Regions from separate parts of the Brevundimonas pondensis genome, predicted to be linked through region 2. Evidence: predicted binding sites of a transcription regulator. Region 2 holds the regulator's gene; the other holds the start of a gene.
What was found. Region 2 encodes LexA, which represses DNA repair genes until DNA is damaged. Its sites were predicted from a motif close to ATGTTCNCNANNTGTTCT; they were not measured.
Positions count from the first base shown of each region.

Region 1: IFE19_RS08400 (ImuA family protein) is a predicted target of LexA. The motif match lies at 2,365-2,382, and genes of this name have one in related genera.

Region 1 is NZ_CP062006.1:1,676,498-1,684,348, reverse strand. It holds gene IFE19_RS08410 (error-prone DNA polymerase) at 1-129, opposite strand, end outside; gene IFE19_RS08405 (Y-family DNA polymerase) at 126-1,685, opposite strand; gene IFE19_RS08400 (ImuA family protein) at 1,576-2,364, opposite strand; gene IFE19_RS08395 (MBL fold metallo-hydrolase) at 2,681-3,505, opposite strand; gene IFE19_RS08390 (TatD family hydrolase) at 3,502-4,287, opposite strand; gene IFE19_RS08385 (DNA polymerase III subunit delta') at 4,284-5,264, opposite strand; gene tmk (dTMP kinase) at 5,261-5,887, opposite strand; gene IFE19_RS08375 (septal ring lytic transglycosylase RlpA family protein) at 5,925-6,530, opposite strand; gene IFE19_RS08370 (DMT family transporter) at 6,877-7,806, shown strand.
Region 2 is NZ_CP062006.1:1,795,315-1,803,165, forward strand. It holds gene IFE19_RS08880 (peptidylprolyl isomerase) at 1-920, shown strand, start outside; gene trpE (anthranilate synthase component I) at 917-2,458, shown strand; gene IFE19_RS08890 (hypothetical protein) at 2,455-2,643, opposite strand; gene IFE19_RS08895 (anthranilate synthase component II) at 2,753-3,343, shown strand; gene trpD (anthranilate phosphoribosyltransferase) at 3,348-4,382, shown strand; gene trpC (indole-3-glycerol phosphate synthase TrpC) at 4,379-5,176, shown strand; gene IFE19_RS08910 (hypothetical protein) at 5,221-5,424, opposite strand; gene lexA (transcriptional repressor LexA) at 5,719-6,411, shown strand; gene IFE19_RS08920 (ComEC/Rec2 family competence protein) at 6,392-7,851, opposite strand, start outside.

The sequences.
Region 1 (7,851 bases), 120 kb from region 2:
CAGCCCGGCGTGGCCGCGCTGGATCGCCGTCAGCACCAGGTCCTTGGGATGCGAGGCGCCGCGCAGGAAGGAGAAGTTGCTGGCCGTCGCCAGTTCGGCGTAGGCCCCGCAAGGGTCGAGCCTCCTCATGCGAACAGGCCGTGGATGAACCAGCGCGGCTCGAGCGTTTCGCCATAGAGGCCCTGGCGGAACAGCCAGAAGCGACGGCCGTCCCGATCTTCGACCCGGTAGTAGTCGCGGGTGCGCTGGTTCGGCGCGCGCCACCATTCGCCGCTGATCCGCTCGGGCCCTTCGGCGCGCGTCACCTCGTGCAGGACGCGGCGCCAGCGGAACTTCAGCGGATAGCCGTCGGGGACCTCGGCCAGGGTTTCGACCGGTTGGGGCGGGTCGAACATCTGAAGCGGCCGCAAGGGCGGATCGTCGGGATCGAGGTCGGGCCAGGTCTCGTCGCCATGACGGGCGGCGGCCGGGACCAGTCGCGCCGCGCGTTCGGGAATGTGCGAGGCGAAGGGTTCGAAGCGCAGCACGGCCTCCGGTCCTAGACGCGCGGTCAGCCGATCGATCAGGCGGCTGAAGGCCTCCTCGCCGGGCGTCTCGCGTTCCAGGCCTTGCTGGGTCGGCGCCAGGACCTGGGTCCAGGGCACGGACATTCGCATCTGGTCGAAGCCGAAGCCGGGGTCCAGCGGGGCGGCCAGGGCCGCCATCCGCTCGCGGAACAGCCGCAGGGTCGCGGGGGCGTCGCGGGTCGGGCGGCCGGTGCGAACGACGACGCGGCGCGTCTCGCCGTCCACGCGATAGAAGGCGGCCTCGAAGGCGCGGCCGCCCAGGCCCGCCTGATCCAGCCGGTCCATGGTCTCGACCAGCAGGTCGGACAGGACCCGCTCCACGTCCTCGGGCGCGGAGATCGGTTCGAAGAAGACGCGGTCGACCACCACGGGGGCGGGCGGACGATGCGGGGTGATGCGCATGTCCTCGTCGCCCAGAACCCGCGCCAGTCGGGTCGGGAAGTCGGCGCCGAAACGGGCGGCCAGGGGCGCGCGGGGCCGGTCGTCCAGATCGGCCAGCCGTTTCAGGCCCAGACGGCGCAGGGCCTCGTCCTCCTTGTCCGAAAGCTCCAGGGCGGCGACCGGCAGGCGGCGCGCGGCGGCGCGATCCTGGCCGGGCTCGAACCGGCCGCCGGGGGCGAAGCGGGCCAGGGCGCGAGCAATCTGGGGCGTTCCGGCCAGGGCGCACCGGATTTTGAGTCCGGCGCGTTCGGCCCGCGCCTGGACCGTCCGCATCAGGCCTGTCTCTCCGCCGAACAGGTGGGCGCAGCCGGTCACGTCCAATATCAGGCCATGCGGAGGGTCCAGCGCGATCATGGGGGTGAAGCGGCCGAAATCCTCCAGCACCCGTCCCAGCAGGGCGTCGTCGAGGTCCGGTCGATGGGCGACGACGCGCAGGGCGGGGGTCCGCGCTCTTGCATCGGCCAGGGCCAGGCCGGGGGTCAACCCCGCCCGCGCCGCCGCCGGATCGACAGCGGCCAGCCGTAGCGCGCCCTTGATCTTTTCAGCCAGGACGACGGGTGGCGCATCCTCAGGCAGCGTGTCGTCCCACCGCTCCTGCCGCCGCAGCCGGTCGCTGGGCAGCCAGGGGAACCAGGCCGCCAGATAGCGGCGCGGGCGGACGGAAGGTTCGCTGTTCACGATCCCACTCCATGATCCAGGTCCCGGTCGCCCCGCCGCCGCGCCGCCGCAGCAGGGTCGCCGAAAAAGACGGCCGCCCCGGCGCTCCGCCTTCCAGAGGTTCTGAAGCCCAGGACGCCACCGACCAGCGGGTCTCGGCCGCGCTGGGGCAGGGCAGGGCGCCCGCCCGCGCCAGGAACAGGGTCGTACCGCCCGTCTCGGCCGCCAGCGCCAGTCGCCGGCTGGCCGTCAGGCTGAAGGCCCTAGCCTCGCCCCAGGCGCTCAACAGCACGGCGCCCACGGCGGGACTGCGCAGGGCTTCTTCGCCCACGGCCAACAGGGTCTGCACGTCGCGTGTGCGCACCAGCAACAGGTCGCACGGCGACAAGCCCATCTCATGCAGGCCCGGACCGTGCGGCCCTCCCGCCTCCTGGGCCATCATCTCATGCAGGCCCCAGACGATGGGCCGCCCCGCCGCCGCCCGCAGCGCCATGCCCAGCCCGAAGGCGTTGACCGTCACCGCGTCGGCGGGTGTTGCGGCGTAGAGATCATGCAGAACACCCGTAGCCAGCGGCGCGAAGGCGTCGTCGCTTCCCGCGCGCACGCCCGCGCCGACGCGACGACCGCCGGCCCGATCCAGGGCCTCCAGGCGAGTCTTCAGCGCCGCCAGAGCGTCAGGCTGAGAATAAATGTTCCGCATATGTTCCATATACGCTCGGCGCTCAGGGGGGTGTCAAGCGAGGCCGCATTGAGACTGGAGTTTACGTAGTTCGGGATGCAGCATCCTGGCAGACGGATCGCCGAACGAGTCAGCCATGTGCGGAAAGCGCGAATGCGGAAGGTCAGCCGATGATGGCGGAGACTATCGGGCCGGAACCATGAGGATCGAAAAGAGCGGGGCTGCGCAGTGGGGCTTCGAGCTATGGTGCTAGGAATGGTGCAACACTAGCCAACTCGTGTTCGCTTCGCATAATATATCTTAGGCGAATTTTTAACGTCGTCCCTAACCGCTGTGTTCATGATGGCGATGAGTTCAGGGGCAGTCGATCTTTCCAGCCATCAAACGCAACCTCGACGTTGTCGGGAAGCGCCCTGCGCAAAGCATTGTAATCCATATCAATGTGGAGGTTGGTCAAAAGCGCCCGCTTAACGTTTGCTCGAGCAATCCAGTCCAACGCCTTGTCCAGATGCGCATGGGTTGGGTGTGGCGCGTAACGCAGTGCGTCCAGAACCCACAGGTCAGCGCCACTTACGGTTTGCAGGGCGGATTGGTCCAGATCCGAGACATCGCTGGAGTAAGCGACGCCTCCGAGCCGGTAGCCGACCGAGCGGATCGGGCCGTGGCGCTGGTCGAAGGTCACGACCGGAATGGTCCCTCCGCGCCCCTCCACGCTCCACGGCACACCATGTGGTGGAATGTGCCGGGCTTCCAGTATAGCCGGGTAGCCATGGTGACTTTCGAAGATGTAGTCGAACCTCTTCGTGAGCGCCGAGTGTGTCGCAGAGTCCATCCAGGCGGTTATTCTCCGCCGTGTCCGCGTGGCGAAGACTCTCAGATCATCGATCCCATGGGTCTGATCCGCATGATCGTGGGTATAGAGAACACCATCGACATGAGTGACGCCCGCCATCAGCGCCTGCTGCCTCAGGTCCGGTGAAGTGTCGATCAGGATGCTGGTGGTTCCGTCCGGGCCGTAACGCCGCGCCAGCATGGAGCAGCGGGTACGACGATTCCTGGGCTCCTCAGGATCGCAGTCGCCCCAGTCACCATCGCCGCGCGGCACGCCGCCGGACGAGCCGCAACCGAGAATGACGATCTCCAGTTCGCCCGGCCTGCTCATTCGGCGGGCCGAGGAATACGGTCGAACAGGGCGAAGAAGGCGTCGGTCGTGCGTCGATCGGCTTCTTCAGGCGTCCAGCCCCGGACTTCCGCCAGCTTCTGCAGCACCAGTCCCACATAGGCTGGTTCGTTGCGACGCCCGCGATGCGGGATGGGCGCCAGATAGGGGCAGTCGGTTTCGACGATGATCCGGTCTTCAGGCATCCGGCGAATGACCTCGCGCACGTCTTCCGCCGCCTTGAAGGTGGCGATGCCGGAAACGGAGAACCAGGCGCCAAGTTCCGCTGCTGTTTCAGCCAGTTCCAAACCGCTAGTGTAGCAGTGCATCAGCAGCTTGAACGATCCCGTGGCGTGTTCCTCGCGCAGGATCGACGCCATGACGTCGTCGGCTTCGCGGGTATGCACCACCAGCGGCAGGCCGGTGCGACGGGCGGCGTCGATGTGCTGACGGAAGACCGCCGCCTGCTCGTCGCGAGGGCTGAGATCGTAGTGGAAGTCCAGACCGCATTCGCCGATGCCGATGACGCGCGGTCGCTGGGCCAGGGCGACCAGTTCGTTAGCCGTCAGCTCGACATGGTCCTTGGCCTCGTGCGGGTGCGCGCCGACCGTGCACCAGATGTCGTCATGGGCCATGGCCAGGGCGTGCGTGGCCTCGAAGGTCGACAGCTTGTCCGAAATCTCGACCATCAGACGCACCCCGGCCTCGCGGGCGCGAGCGATGACGGCGTCGCGGTCCTCGTCGAACTGGGGGGCGTGCAGGTTGACGTGACTGTCGATAATCATCTCAGGGCCTTGGTACGGGCGATGTCGGCCAGGGCGCCGGCCAGAACGTCGGCGCGGTCCAGATTGATAGACGCCGTGCGGTCAGGCAATTCGGCCAGACGGGTCCACAGCTCGGCCCAGCGCGCGCCCTGCCCCGCCGGCGCCTCCAGCGCCCGGGCCTTCACCGCCGCGATCAGCCGGTCCATCAGGGCCTCGAACCGGACCTGACCCTCGGCGCCGCGAAAACCGTCCGCGACCGCCAACTGCTCGGCGCGATCCACGGCGTCGCCGAACACCCAGTTGCGCGCCAGGGCGTCGACTTCCTGCATGGCGCCGGACGCCAGAGCCAGGGCCGCGCCCGGCGATCCGCCGGCCATGTCGGCGGCCAGACGCGCGTCATCAGGGTCCGCGCCTGTGCGATTGCGCACCAGGCTTTCCAACTGATCCGGTGTCCAGATCGGGAAGCTGAGACGACGACACCGCGAGCGGATCGTGGCCAGCAACCGACCCGGCGCATGGGTCACCAGCAGCAGGACGCCGCGCTCAGGCGGTTCCTCAAGAATTTTCAACAATGCATTGGCGGCATTGACGTTCAGGTCGTCGGCGGCGTCGATGATCGCCACGCGATAGTCGGCCTGTGACGGGCTCTTGGCGAAGAAACCCGGCAGGTCGCGCGCCTGATCGACCGAGATGGTCTTCTTCTGCTTGCCGCCCTCGACCAGTCGCTCCATCACCAAGAGATCGGGGTGGGACTGGGCGGACACCAGTTGACTGACGGGATCATAGGGCGCGGCGCCCAGCGGCCCGCGCGACGGGTCAGGCGCGGCCCCCAGAAGACGACGAGCGGCCCGATAGGCGAAGGTGGCCTTGCCGCCGCCCTCGACCCCGCACAACAGCCAGGCGTGGTGCAAACGCCCCCGGTTCAGCGCATCCAGAAAGGCTTCCTCGGCAGCGACGTCCGGGACCAGGTCGAACCGGTCGCGGGGGTGTTCACTCACAGCAGCCGCTCTGCGACAGCGTTCCACAGCCGTTCGGTAACGGCCGTCAACTCGCCTGTGGCGTCAATCACGATGCAGCGTTCTGGATGACGGCGCGCCACATCAAGGAAACCCTCGCGGAGCTTCTGATGGAAGACCAGTCCCTTGGATTCGAAGCGGGTCTCGAACAGGCCGCGACCAAAGGCGCGTTCCAGCCCAACCTCGACCGGCAGGTCGAACACCAGGGTCAGGTCCGGCTGATCCTCGGCCACGATGGCGTGATCCAGCGCCTCGATCAGACTTTCCGGAGCGCCGCCGCCCGCTCCCTGATAAACGCGGCTTGAGTCGGCGAAGCGATCGCAGACGACCCATTTTCCAGCTTCCAGCGCCGGTCGAATGGTGCGTTCCAGATGGTCCGAACGTGCGGCGTACATCAACAAGGTCTCGGTGCGCGGGGACCAACGCTCGGCGTCTCCGGCCACGACGATGTTGCGAATGACTTCGGCTCCGGGTGAACCGCCCGGTTCGCGCGTCTGGACGGCATCGATCCCGAGCGAGCGTAGATGCTCGACCAACAGGCGAGCCTGCGTGGTCTTGCCGGCCCCCTCGCCGCCTTCGAATGTGATGAACTTACCGCGCTGCACCCGCGCACAATGGCGAGCCCGGCGCGTCAGGCAAGCCTTAACCGCCTGATATCAACAGGGCGTCGCCAAACCCGCGTGCGATGACGGCCTGGCGGGCCTGTTCAGCGGCGTTGGCGTCAGGCCAGGGGCCGACCACGACCCGAAACAGGGCGCGGCCATCGTTGCGAATATCCTGAACCGAGGCCCGGTCACCCAGGCGATCAGCGATTCGCTGGGCGGAACGACGATCGGAGAAGGCGCCAGCCTGAATCCAGTAAGCCTCGGTCCTCGAGACGACAGGCGTCGGGGGCTGGGTATAGGGGCTCGGCGCCACAGGCGGGACCGCTTCCGCGCGTCGTAGCGCCGTCCCGCCTCCGGTTCTCGGCGCACGGCCGACGTATCGAACCCTGACCTCGCCCACTCCCTGCTGCAACAGCCCCAGTTCCTCGGCGGCTGCCCGTGACAGATCGATGATCCGGCTGTCGACGAAGGGCCCCCGGTCGTTGACGCGCAGAATGACGCGCCGACCGTTGGCGCGGTTGGTAACCTCGACCAGACTCGGCAAGGGCAAGGTCTTGTGCGCCGCTGTCAGGGCATTCATGTCGAACCGTTCGCCGGTCGAGGTTGGACGGCCGTTGTGTTGGGCGCCGTACCAGGAAGCCATGCCGACCTCGTCATAATGCGGCTGCTCGGCCGGCCGGTACCAGCGTCCGCGTATCTGATAAGGTCGCATGGTGCCGGAAACGATAGGCGCAGGGTCAGTCACAACCGGTGCGCGCAGCGGGGCGTCCCGCCCTCCCCCAAGGCTGGCGCAGGCCGCCAGGGTGGAAAAGGCGGTGGCGACTAAAAGGCCCCTGAGCAATCTCGACATTATGACCTAGGCACTCCAGTTCACTTGAAGTGATCATGGCCGATGAGGTTTCCGGTTTGGTTAACGAGGTGTTTGAAGCTATGCGTCCCTGCATCGCGGCGACGCCTTTGCGCCAGCGCCAGTTCTTGAAGCGAGCGTCTTGAAACCCTCCCTGTATCAAAGCCGTTCGGGCGTTTTCGCTCTGGCGACCCTGTGCTGCCTTCTGTGGGGTAGCGCCTATCCGGCCATCAAGAACGGCTACGCGCTGCTGCACATCGGATCGGGCGACATCGCCAGCCAGATGCTGTTCGCCGGGTGGCGGTTCGCCCTGGCGGGGCTGATCCTGCTGATCGTCGCCGCTGCGATGAAGAAACCGGTGCTGACGTTCAGCGGCCGGCAGATGGGCCAGGTCGCCCTGCTGGGCCTGACCCAGACCACGATTCAGTATGTCTTCTTCTATATCGGCTTGGCCCACGCCAGCGGCGTGAAGTCGTCGATCATGAACGCCACCGGCGTGTTCTTCAGCGTGGTTCTGGCGCACTTCATCTACGCCAACGACCGCCTCAACGGTCGCAAGGCTCTAGGCTGTCTGGTCGGCTTTCTGGGCGTGGTTGTGGTGAACCTGGGCGGCGGGGGCATGGGCTTCGACTTCAGCCTAACGGGCGAAGGCTTCGTCGTTATCGCCGCTTTCGTTCTGGCTGCGGCCTCGATCTACGGCAAGCGCCTGTCAGCCGACATGGATCCCATGGTCATGACTGGATGGCAGCTCCTTATCGGTGGCGTCATCCTGACAGGGACGGGCATGGGCGGCGGTGGACATCTGGAGGCGCTGGACCTTCGATCCGGGGGCCTTCTGCTCTATATGGCCCTGCTGTCTTCGGTGGCTTTCGCAGTGTGGAGCTTGCTGCTGAAGCACAACCCCGTCGGGCTGATCGCAGCTTTCAATTTCCTGATCCCGGTCTTCGGCGTCGCATTGTCGGCAGTCTTCCTGGGCGAATCCCTGCTGCGCTGGAGCTATCTGGCCGCCCTGGTCCTGGTCTGCATCGGCATCTGGCTGGTGACGCGACCATCAGGGGACGTCAGGGCGTAGGCCTTCGTACTTCTGCTTGCGCTTTATGCTTGGGCGTCGGCCAAC
Region 2 (7,851 bases):
CCAACCCGATCCAGGGTCGCGTCGGCTTCACGGTCGCCAAGCTCACCGGTATCACCGCCGGCGCCCCCGCCACCCTGGAAAGCGTCCGCGGCGCCCTGGTTCAAGAACTGCGCGCCGAAGACGTGAAGGCTGCGACCTACGCCAAGGTTGAGCAGTATGAGAAGGCCCGTCAGGAGGGCAAGAACCTCGCTGACGCCGCCCAGGCCGTCGGCGCGCGCATGATCCAGCTGCCGCCGGTCACCGCCGAGGGACGCCTGCCCGACGGTCAGCCGATGAACGCCCCGCGTCAGATCTTCGAGTCCGCCTACGCCCTGGCCAAGGGTGGCGAAAGCGATCTGATCGATGCCGGCGAAGGCCAGTATTTTGCAGTTCGCGTGGACGATATCCGTCCCGCCGCCCTGCCGACGCTGGCTGAAGTTCGCGCGCCCCTGGCCCAGCAATGGACCCTGCGCGAAAACGCCCGCCGCCTGTCGGCGAAAGCCGAAGAACTGGCCGGTCGTGTTCGCGGCGGCGAGGACATCGCCAAGGTCGCCGCCTCGGTGAACGCAACCCTCGTGGCCCGCACCGGCGTGCAGCAAAGCCGGGACGTACAAGCCCAGTTGGGTGAGGGCGTCCTGCGCGGGCTGTTCGGACAAGGCAAGGGTCAGGTCTTTGCCGATCAGGGTCAGGCTGGCTATGTCGTCGGCCGCGTCGATGCCATCCACGGCGCCGTGCCGGCTCTGGCCGCCCCGCTGGTCGAGCAGGTCCGTCCGCGCCTGACCCAGGAACTGGCCAACGCCATGGTCGAGCAAAGCTTCAACGCCGCCGCCGCGCGGGTGAAGGCCAAGAACGATCCCGCCGCCGCCATCGCCGCCCTGGGCATCGAAGCTCCGGCAACAGCTCCGGCGGCGCCGGCCGCCCCTGCGCCCGCCAAGAAATGAGTGCAGGCCTCGGACAGGAAGCTGAACGCGCTGCGTTTGTCTCGGGCCTGAAATCAGGCCGCCCCCAGGTCGTCGTGCGTCGCTTGATCGACGACCTGGAGACGCCCGTCTCGGCCTTCCTCAAGGTCGGTCACGGTCGGCCCTACGCCAGCCTGCTGGAATCGGTCGAAGGCGGCGCTGTGAACGGCCGCTACTCGATCGTCACCCTGGCCCCCGACGTGGTCTGGCGCTGCCGTGACGGTCAGGCCGAGATGGCGCGGGGCGAGGCCGTCCTGGCCGACCGCTTCACGGCCGAGGACCGACCCGCGCTGGAATCGCTTCGCGCCCTGATCGCCGCCACCCGGTTCGACCTCCCCGACGACCTGCCCCCCATGGCCGCCGGCCTGTTCGGCGTCTTCGGCTACGACATGGTGCGTCTGCTGGAGCCGCTGGGCCCGGCGAACCCCGACCCGCTGAACCTGCCCGACGCCGTCATGGCGCGCCCGTCGCTGGTGGCCATCTTCGATTCCGTGAAGCACGAGATCGTCCTGATCGCCGCCGCCTATCCCGACAGCGGTGCTGATCCCGACACGGCCTTCAACGCCGCCATCGCCCGCCTCGAGGATTTCGAGGACCGCCTGCGCGGCCCGCTGCCGATCCAGCGCGAGGCCGAACCGGTCCCCGCCCCCGATTTCCGCTCGCCGGTCGACGCCGCCGGGTTCGACGCCATGGTGGCCAGGGCCAAGGACTACATCGCCGCCGGCGACATCTTCCAGGTCGTCCTGGCCCACCGCTTCTCGGCGCCGTGGAGCCAGGACCCCTTCGCCTTCTATCGCTCGCTGCGTCGCGGCAACCCGTCGCCCTATCTCTTCTTCCTCGATTACGTGGACTTCCAACTGGCTGGGTCCAGCCCGGAAATCCTTGTCCGGTTGAAGGACGGCCGCGTCACCATCCGCCCCCTGGCCGGCACCCGCCCGCGCGGCGCCACGCCGGAACTGGACAAGGCGCTGGAGGCCGAGCTTCTGGCCGATCCCAAGGAACGCGCCGAACACCTGATGCTGCTCGATCTGGGCCGCAACGACGTGGGCCGCGTCTCATCGCCCGGCTCGGTCGAGGTGACGGAGAGCTTCGTCGTCGAGCGCTACAGCCAGGTCATGCACATCGTGTCGAACGTGCACGGCGCCGCTGATCCGAAACTTGATGCGGTGGACACGCTGCTGGCCGCCCTGCCCGCCGGCACCCTGTCCGGCGCGCCCAAGGTGCGGGCCATGGAGATCATCGACGAGCTGGAGACCGAGAAACGCGGCGTCGGCTATGGCGGCGGCGTGGGCTATATCTCGGCCAATGGCGAAGCGGACATCTGCATCGTCCTGCGGACCGCCATGTTCGCTAAAGACAAGATCTTCGTTCAGGCCGGCGCCGGCGTCGTCGCCGACAGCGATCCCGCCGCCGAGTACGCCGAAACCCTGGCCAAGGCCCGCGCCCCGATGAAGGCGGCCGAGGATGCGTGGCGATTCACCGCGACCACTCGCGGCCAGGGCGCCGACGGCAAGATCTAAGGATTGGAAACCGTGGAACCCTGGTCGAACGACACGCCGGGGCCCACGACCATGGTCCCCGCCAGCATCACCGCCGCCGTCGCGGCGAAGGCCGCCGCCGCCAGCAGGCGCAGCGGCTTGGGTTGCTCTGTGGCCGGCTCATTGAGCAGGGCCTGGGCGTCGCGGATGGCTTCTAAGCGGGTCAAGACGGATTTCTTCCGATGGCGATGCTCCTGTATCGCGCGGACAGCTTAACGTCCGCTTTCCTCCCGCCTTCGCTTGGCGCGTCGTCCCTCCCGTCCTAAGAACCCTGCCATGATCCTCGTCGTCGATAACTACGACAGCTTTACCTACAACCTCGTCCACTACCTCGCGGAGCTGGGCGCCCAGACGCACGTCGTCCGCAACGACGACCTGACGGTGGAGGAAGCCTGGGCCCTGAAGCCCGAGGCCGTCCTGCTATCGCCCGGTCCCTGTGCGCCCGATCAGGCTGGCATCTGCCTGCCCATCCTGAAGACAGCGCCGCTGGACATGCCCATCTTCGGCGTCTGCCTGGGCCATCAGGCCATCGGACAGGCCTTCGGTGGTGAGGTGATCCGCGCCAAGACCCTGATGCACGGCAAGACCTCGCCGATCGAGCATGAGGGTCACAGCCTGTTCAAGGGTTTGCCGTCGCCCTTCACGGCCACCCGCTATCACTCTCTGGCTGTGTGTCGCGAAACCCTTCCAGATGAGCTGGAAGTCACCGCCTGGACCGCCGACGGCGAGATCATGGGTCTGGCCCACCGCACACGGCCGATCCATGGCGTCCAGTTCCACCCGGAATCCATCGCCACCGAGCACGGCCACGAGATGATCGCCAACTTCCTCGATCTGGCGGGCGTCAAACGGCTGGCGACGGTCTGAGGCCATGGACGGTTTCAAGCCTCTGCTGGGCAAGCTGGTCGACGGACGCGTCCTGACCCCGGATGAAGCCCACGCCTTCTTCTCCGCCTGCCTGCGCGGCGAACCGACCCCGTCACAGGTCGCCGCCGCCGTCACCGCTCTGCGCATCCGCGGCGAGACGGTGGACGAGATCGTCGCCTTCGCCACCGCCATGCGCGACGCCGCCCTGTCGCTGGATCACCCCTTCGGCGAGGTGATCGACACCTGCGGCACCGGCGGCGACGGCCAGCACACCTATAACGTCTCGACGGCCGCCGCCTTCGTCCTGGCGGGCGCGGGGCTCAAGGTCGCCAAGCACGGCAACCGCGCCATCAGCTCCAAGTCCGGCTCGTCCGACGTCCTGGCGGCGCTGGGCGTCAACCTGGACGCCACCATCCCGCAACAGGCCCGCGCCCTGGATCAGGCCGGCATCGCCTTCTTGTTCGCCCCCACCTATCACGGGGCCATGCGTCACGTCGGGCCGGTGCGCGCCGAGATCGGTTTCCGCACGGTTTTCAATCTTCTGGGGCCACTTTGTAATCCGGCCCATGCGACGCGACAGGTCATGGGCGTCTATGATCCCGCCCTGCTGGAGCCTTTGGCCGAGGTCCTGGGCCGTCTTGGCGCGCGTCGCGCCTGGACCGTCCACGGTCAGGGCCTGGACGAGCTGACCACCACAGGCCAGACCGAGGTGGCGGAATGGAAGGACGGCGCCGTCCGCCGCTTCACCGTCACCCCCGCCGACGCCGGACTGCCGCTGGCGACGCTGGACGATCTGCGTGGCGGCGACGCCGAGCATAATGCGGCGGCGCTGAAGGCCCTGCTGGCGGGCGAGCGCGGTCCCTATCGCGACATCGTCGTACTGAACGCCGCCGCCGCCCTGGTCGTGGCCGACCGCGCCGCCGACCTGCGCGAAGGCGCCGAACTGGCCGCCGCCGTCATCGACGACGGGCGGGCAGCCGCCGCGCTGGAAACCCTGGTGCGCGTCACCAACACCCCCATCGATCCCGAGGCCGCATGACCGACGTTCTGGCGAAGATCGCCGCCTACAAGCGCGAAGACGTGGCCGCCCGCAAGGCCGCGACCTCACAATCCTCCATCGAGGCCCTCGCCGCCCAGGCCTCGGCCCCGCGCGGTTTCCGCGCCGCCCTGGAACGCGTCTCTGAGGACACCGGCCGCCCCGCCCTGATCGCCGAGATCAAGAAGGCCAGTCCGTCCAAGGGCTTGATCCGCGCCGACTTCGACCCGCCCGCCCTCGCAAAAGCCTATGAGTGCGGCGGCGCCACCTGCCTGTCGGTCCTGACCGACGGCCCCAGCTTCCAGGGCGATGACGCCTTCCTGGCCGCCGCCCGCGACGCCGTCGTCCTGCCCTGCCTGCGCAAGGACTTCCTGGTCGATCCCTGGCAGGTTGCCGAGAGCCGCGCCCTGGGCGCCGACTGCATCCTGATCATCCTGGCCATGGTGGACGACGCCCTGGCCGCCGACCTGCTGGCCGAGGCCGAGCGCTTCGACATGGACGCTCTGATCGAGACCCACGACGAGGCCGAGATGGCCCGCGCCTGCAAACTGGGCGGCGATCTGGTCGGCATCAACAACCGCTCCTTACGCACCTTCGAGGTCGACCTCGACGCCACCGAGCGCCTGTCCATGCTCAGCCCCGTCAAGGCCCTGCTGGTCGCCGAAAGCGGCATCTTCACCCCCGACGACGTCCAGCGCGTCGCCGACGCCCACGCCCAGGCCATCCTCGTCGGCGAAAGCCTGATGCGTCAGGAGGATGTTGAGGCGGCGACCAAAGCCCTGCTGTCGTTGAGCTAGTTTCTTGGAACGAGCCGCGCAGGTCTGGTGGAGGGCCGTTCGTGTCAAAACCCGATGACTTCGCTTTTACCACTGGGCTTGTTGGCGGAGAGACGATTCAATTCGCCGACGGGCGCTCGCCTGGGAAAATCGGTGCTGGTATTGCACTCAGCGAGGAAGCCTTTGACCTCGTTGAGCCCCATCTCCGCGCCGTAGCGCCAGATTGGACCGCGGGGCATCGATACGGCACGTTCGAACTGAATGCCCACGCCCGTGCACGCTTGGCCAAGCGCCTACGGAGCGAGGCTGACGTTCTCCCTGACGCAACATCTAGAGATGCATTGTTCAGGGCGTTGGCCGACTGGTTGGAAGAACGCACTGATGAAGACAGGCCGGTCAGCATCCTTGGAATCTAACGTCCGCTGCCCTCACGCTTATGAAAATCCTGCTGCCATTGGGGTTTGAGCGACAACGCCGGTCGAGCGCAGCCGAGTTGACATTCAGCAAGAACACTTACAGAACATCCTCAACGGTTCACGCCTTGTTCTGGAAGCCTTGCGCCCATGCTCACCAAGAAGCAGCACGAACTCCTGATGTTCATTCACGAGCGGATTCAGGAAACGGGCGTCTCGCCCTCCTTCGACGAGATGAAGGAGGCGCTGGATCTGGCGTCCAAGTCGGGCATCCACCGCCTGATCACGGCGCTGGAGGAACGCGGCTTCATCCGCCGTCTGGCCCACCGCGCCCGCGCGCTGGAAGTAACCAAGCTGCCTGAACAGGCCACGGCGGGCGCGCCGCGCGGCCACGCGGGCTTCAAGCCCGGCGTGATCGAGGGCGGCGGTCGTCCCAAGGCGGCCGAACCGGCCAACGACACGCGTGAACTGTCCATGATGGGCAAGATCGCAGCGGGCACGCCTATCGACGCCATCGAGCATGAGACCGCCCGCTATCCGGTGCCGGAGACCATGTTGGGCGCGGGCGAACACTATCTGCTCGAGATCGAGGGCGACTCGATGATCGAGGCCGGCATCCTCAACGGCGACATGGTCATCATCAAATCGACCGCCGACGCCTCGTCCGGCGAGATCGTCGTGGCCCTGGTCGAGGGCGAACAGGCCACCCTAAAGCGCCTGCGTAAAAAGGGAGCCTCCATCGCCCTGGAGCCCGCCAACCGCAATTACGAGACCAAGATCTACGGCTCGGACCAGGTCGCGGTTCAGGGCAAGCTGGTCGGCCTCATCCGCCGCTATCACTGAAGTCGGGGTCGGCCTGCCGCGTCCAGGGCCTCTGCCCCCTGACGTCCGCCGCCCACACGGCCTTCCATCCCGCGCCGACACGCCAAAGTTCGACCGAGCCGCCGCGCCCATAGTCCACGCCGTCCAGCACCAGCCGCCCTGCGCATGACGCGGGCAAGGACGGCAATTCAGCGCGGCTGCTGACGACCTCCGCCGAACGGCACAGGGCTTCCAACTGTTCCACCGACGGCGCCTTCTTGCCCCACCACAGCGCCACCGGCCCGGCCTCGCTGGTTTCCGGCGCGCAGAACGACCGCTTGCAGGTCCAGCCCTCCTTCGGCCTCGGCGTCAGTTCCAGTCCCCGCCGCCGCGACCACAGGTCCGCCGCGAACTGCCGCACGCCGGGCCGCACCACAACCGCCGCCTCGGCCTGACGCCAGGCTGCATTGGTCCCGCCATCCCCGATCCATAGATCGGGCGCCGCCGGACGCGGCCAGACTAGCACCGCCGCCGCCAGCGGCAGACCCAGCCAGCGCAGCCGTCCCCGCCACAGGCAGATGAAAACGATGCCGAGAAAAGCGACCGGCAGGGCCGCCGCTGGCGCGCTGGCGATGGCCTGCACCGCGCCCGGCAGGCCCGCCGTCCAGTGGCCGATGGCCAGCATCAGCTCAACGCCCTTGCCCGCCAGCCACAGGAAGGGCGCGCCCAGCCCCAGCGGCTCCAACGCCGCGCCCAACGCCAGGGCCGGCATCAGGATGAAGTCCGCGATCGGCGCCGTGCCCAGGTTGGCGATCAGGCCATAGACCGCGGTGCGGTTGAAATGCTGCATGGCGAACGGCGCCGTCGCCATGCCGGCCACCAGACTGGCCGTACAGGCGACCAGCAGCCAGCTTCCCAGCCGCTGCGTCGCCACGATGGGCCAGGGTGCGGAAATCTCCTTGATCCGGCGCGGCCAGACCTCGACCAAGGCCACCAGAGCGGCCGTCGCTGCGAACGACATCTGGAACCCCGGCGTGACGATGGCCTCGGGCTGCAGCAACAGCACCGCAAAGGCCGCCACCGCCAGGGCGTGCATGGTCACCGCCTGCCGGTCCAGCAGGATGGCGACAAAGGCGATGGAGGCGGTGATCGCCGCCCGCTCGGCCGGTGGCGGCGCGCCCGACACCACCAGATAGGTCCCCACCGCGATCAGACCCGCGACCGCCGCCACCTTCTTGCCCGACACCCGCAACGCCAGCCACGGCCAGACCGCGACGCCCAACCGCACCGCAAAGAAGACAAAGCCCCCGACAATGGCCATGTGCAGGCCCGAGATCGACAGGATGTGCGCCAGCCCGGAATCGCGCATGGCGTCCAGATCCTCGCGCCCGATCCAGGTCTCGTGCCCTGTGGTCATGGCGGCGGCGATCCCGCCAGTCCGCTCGCCCAACCGCGCCACGATCCGCTGCGCCAGGGCATAGC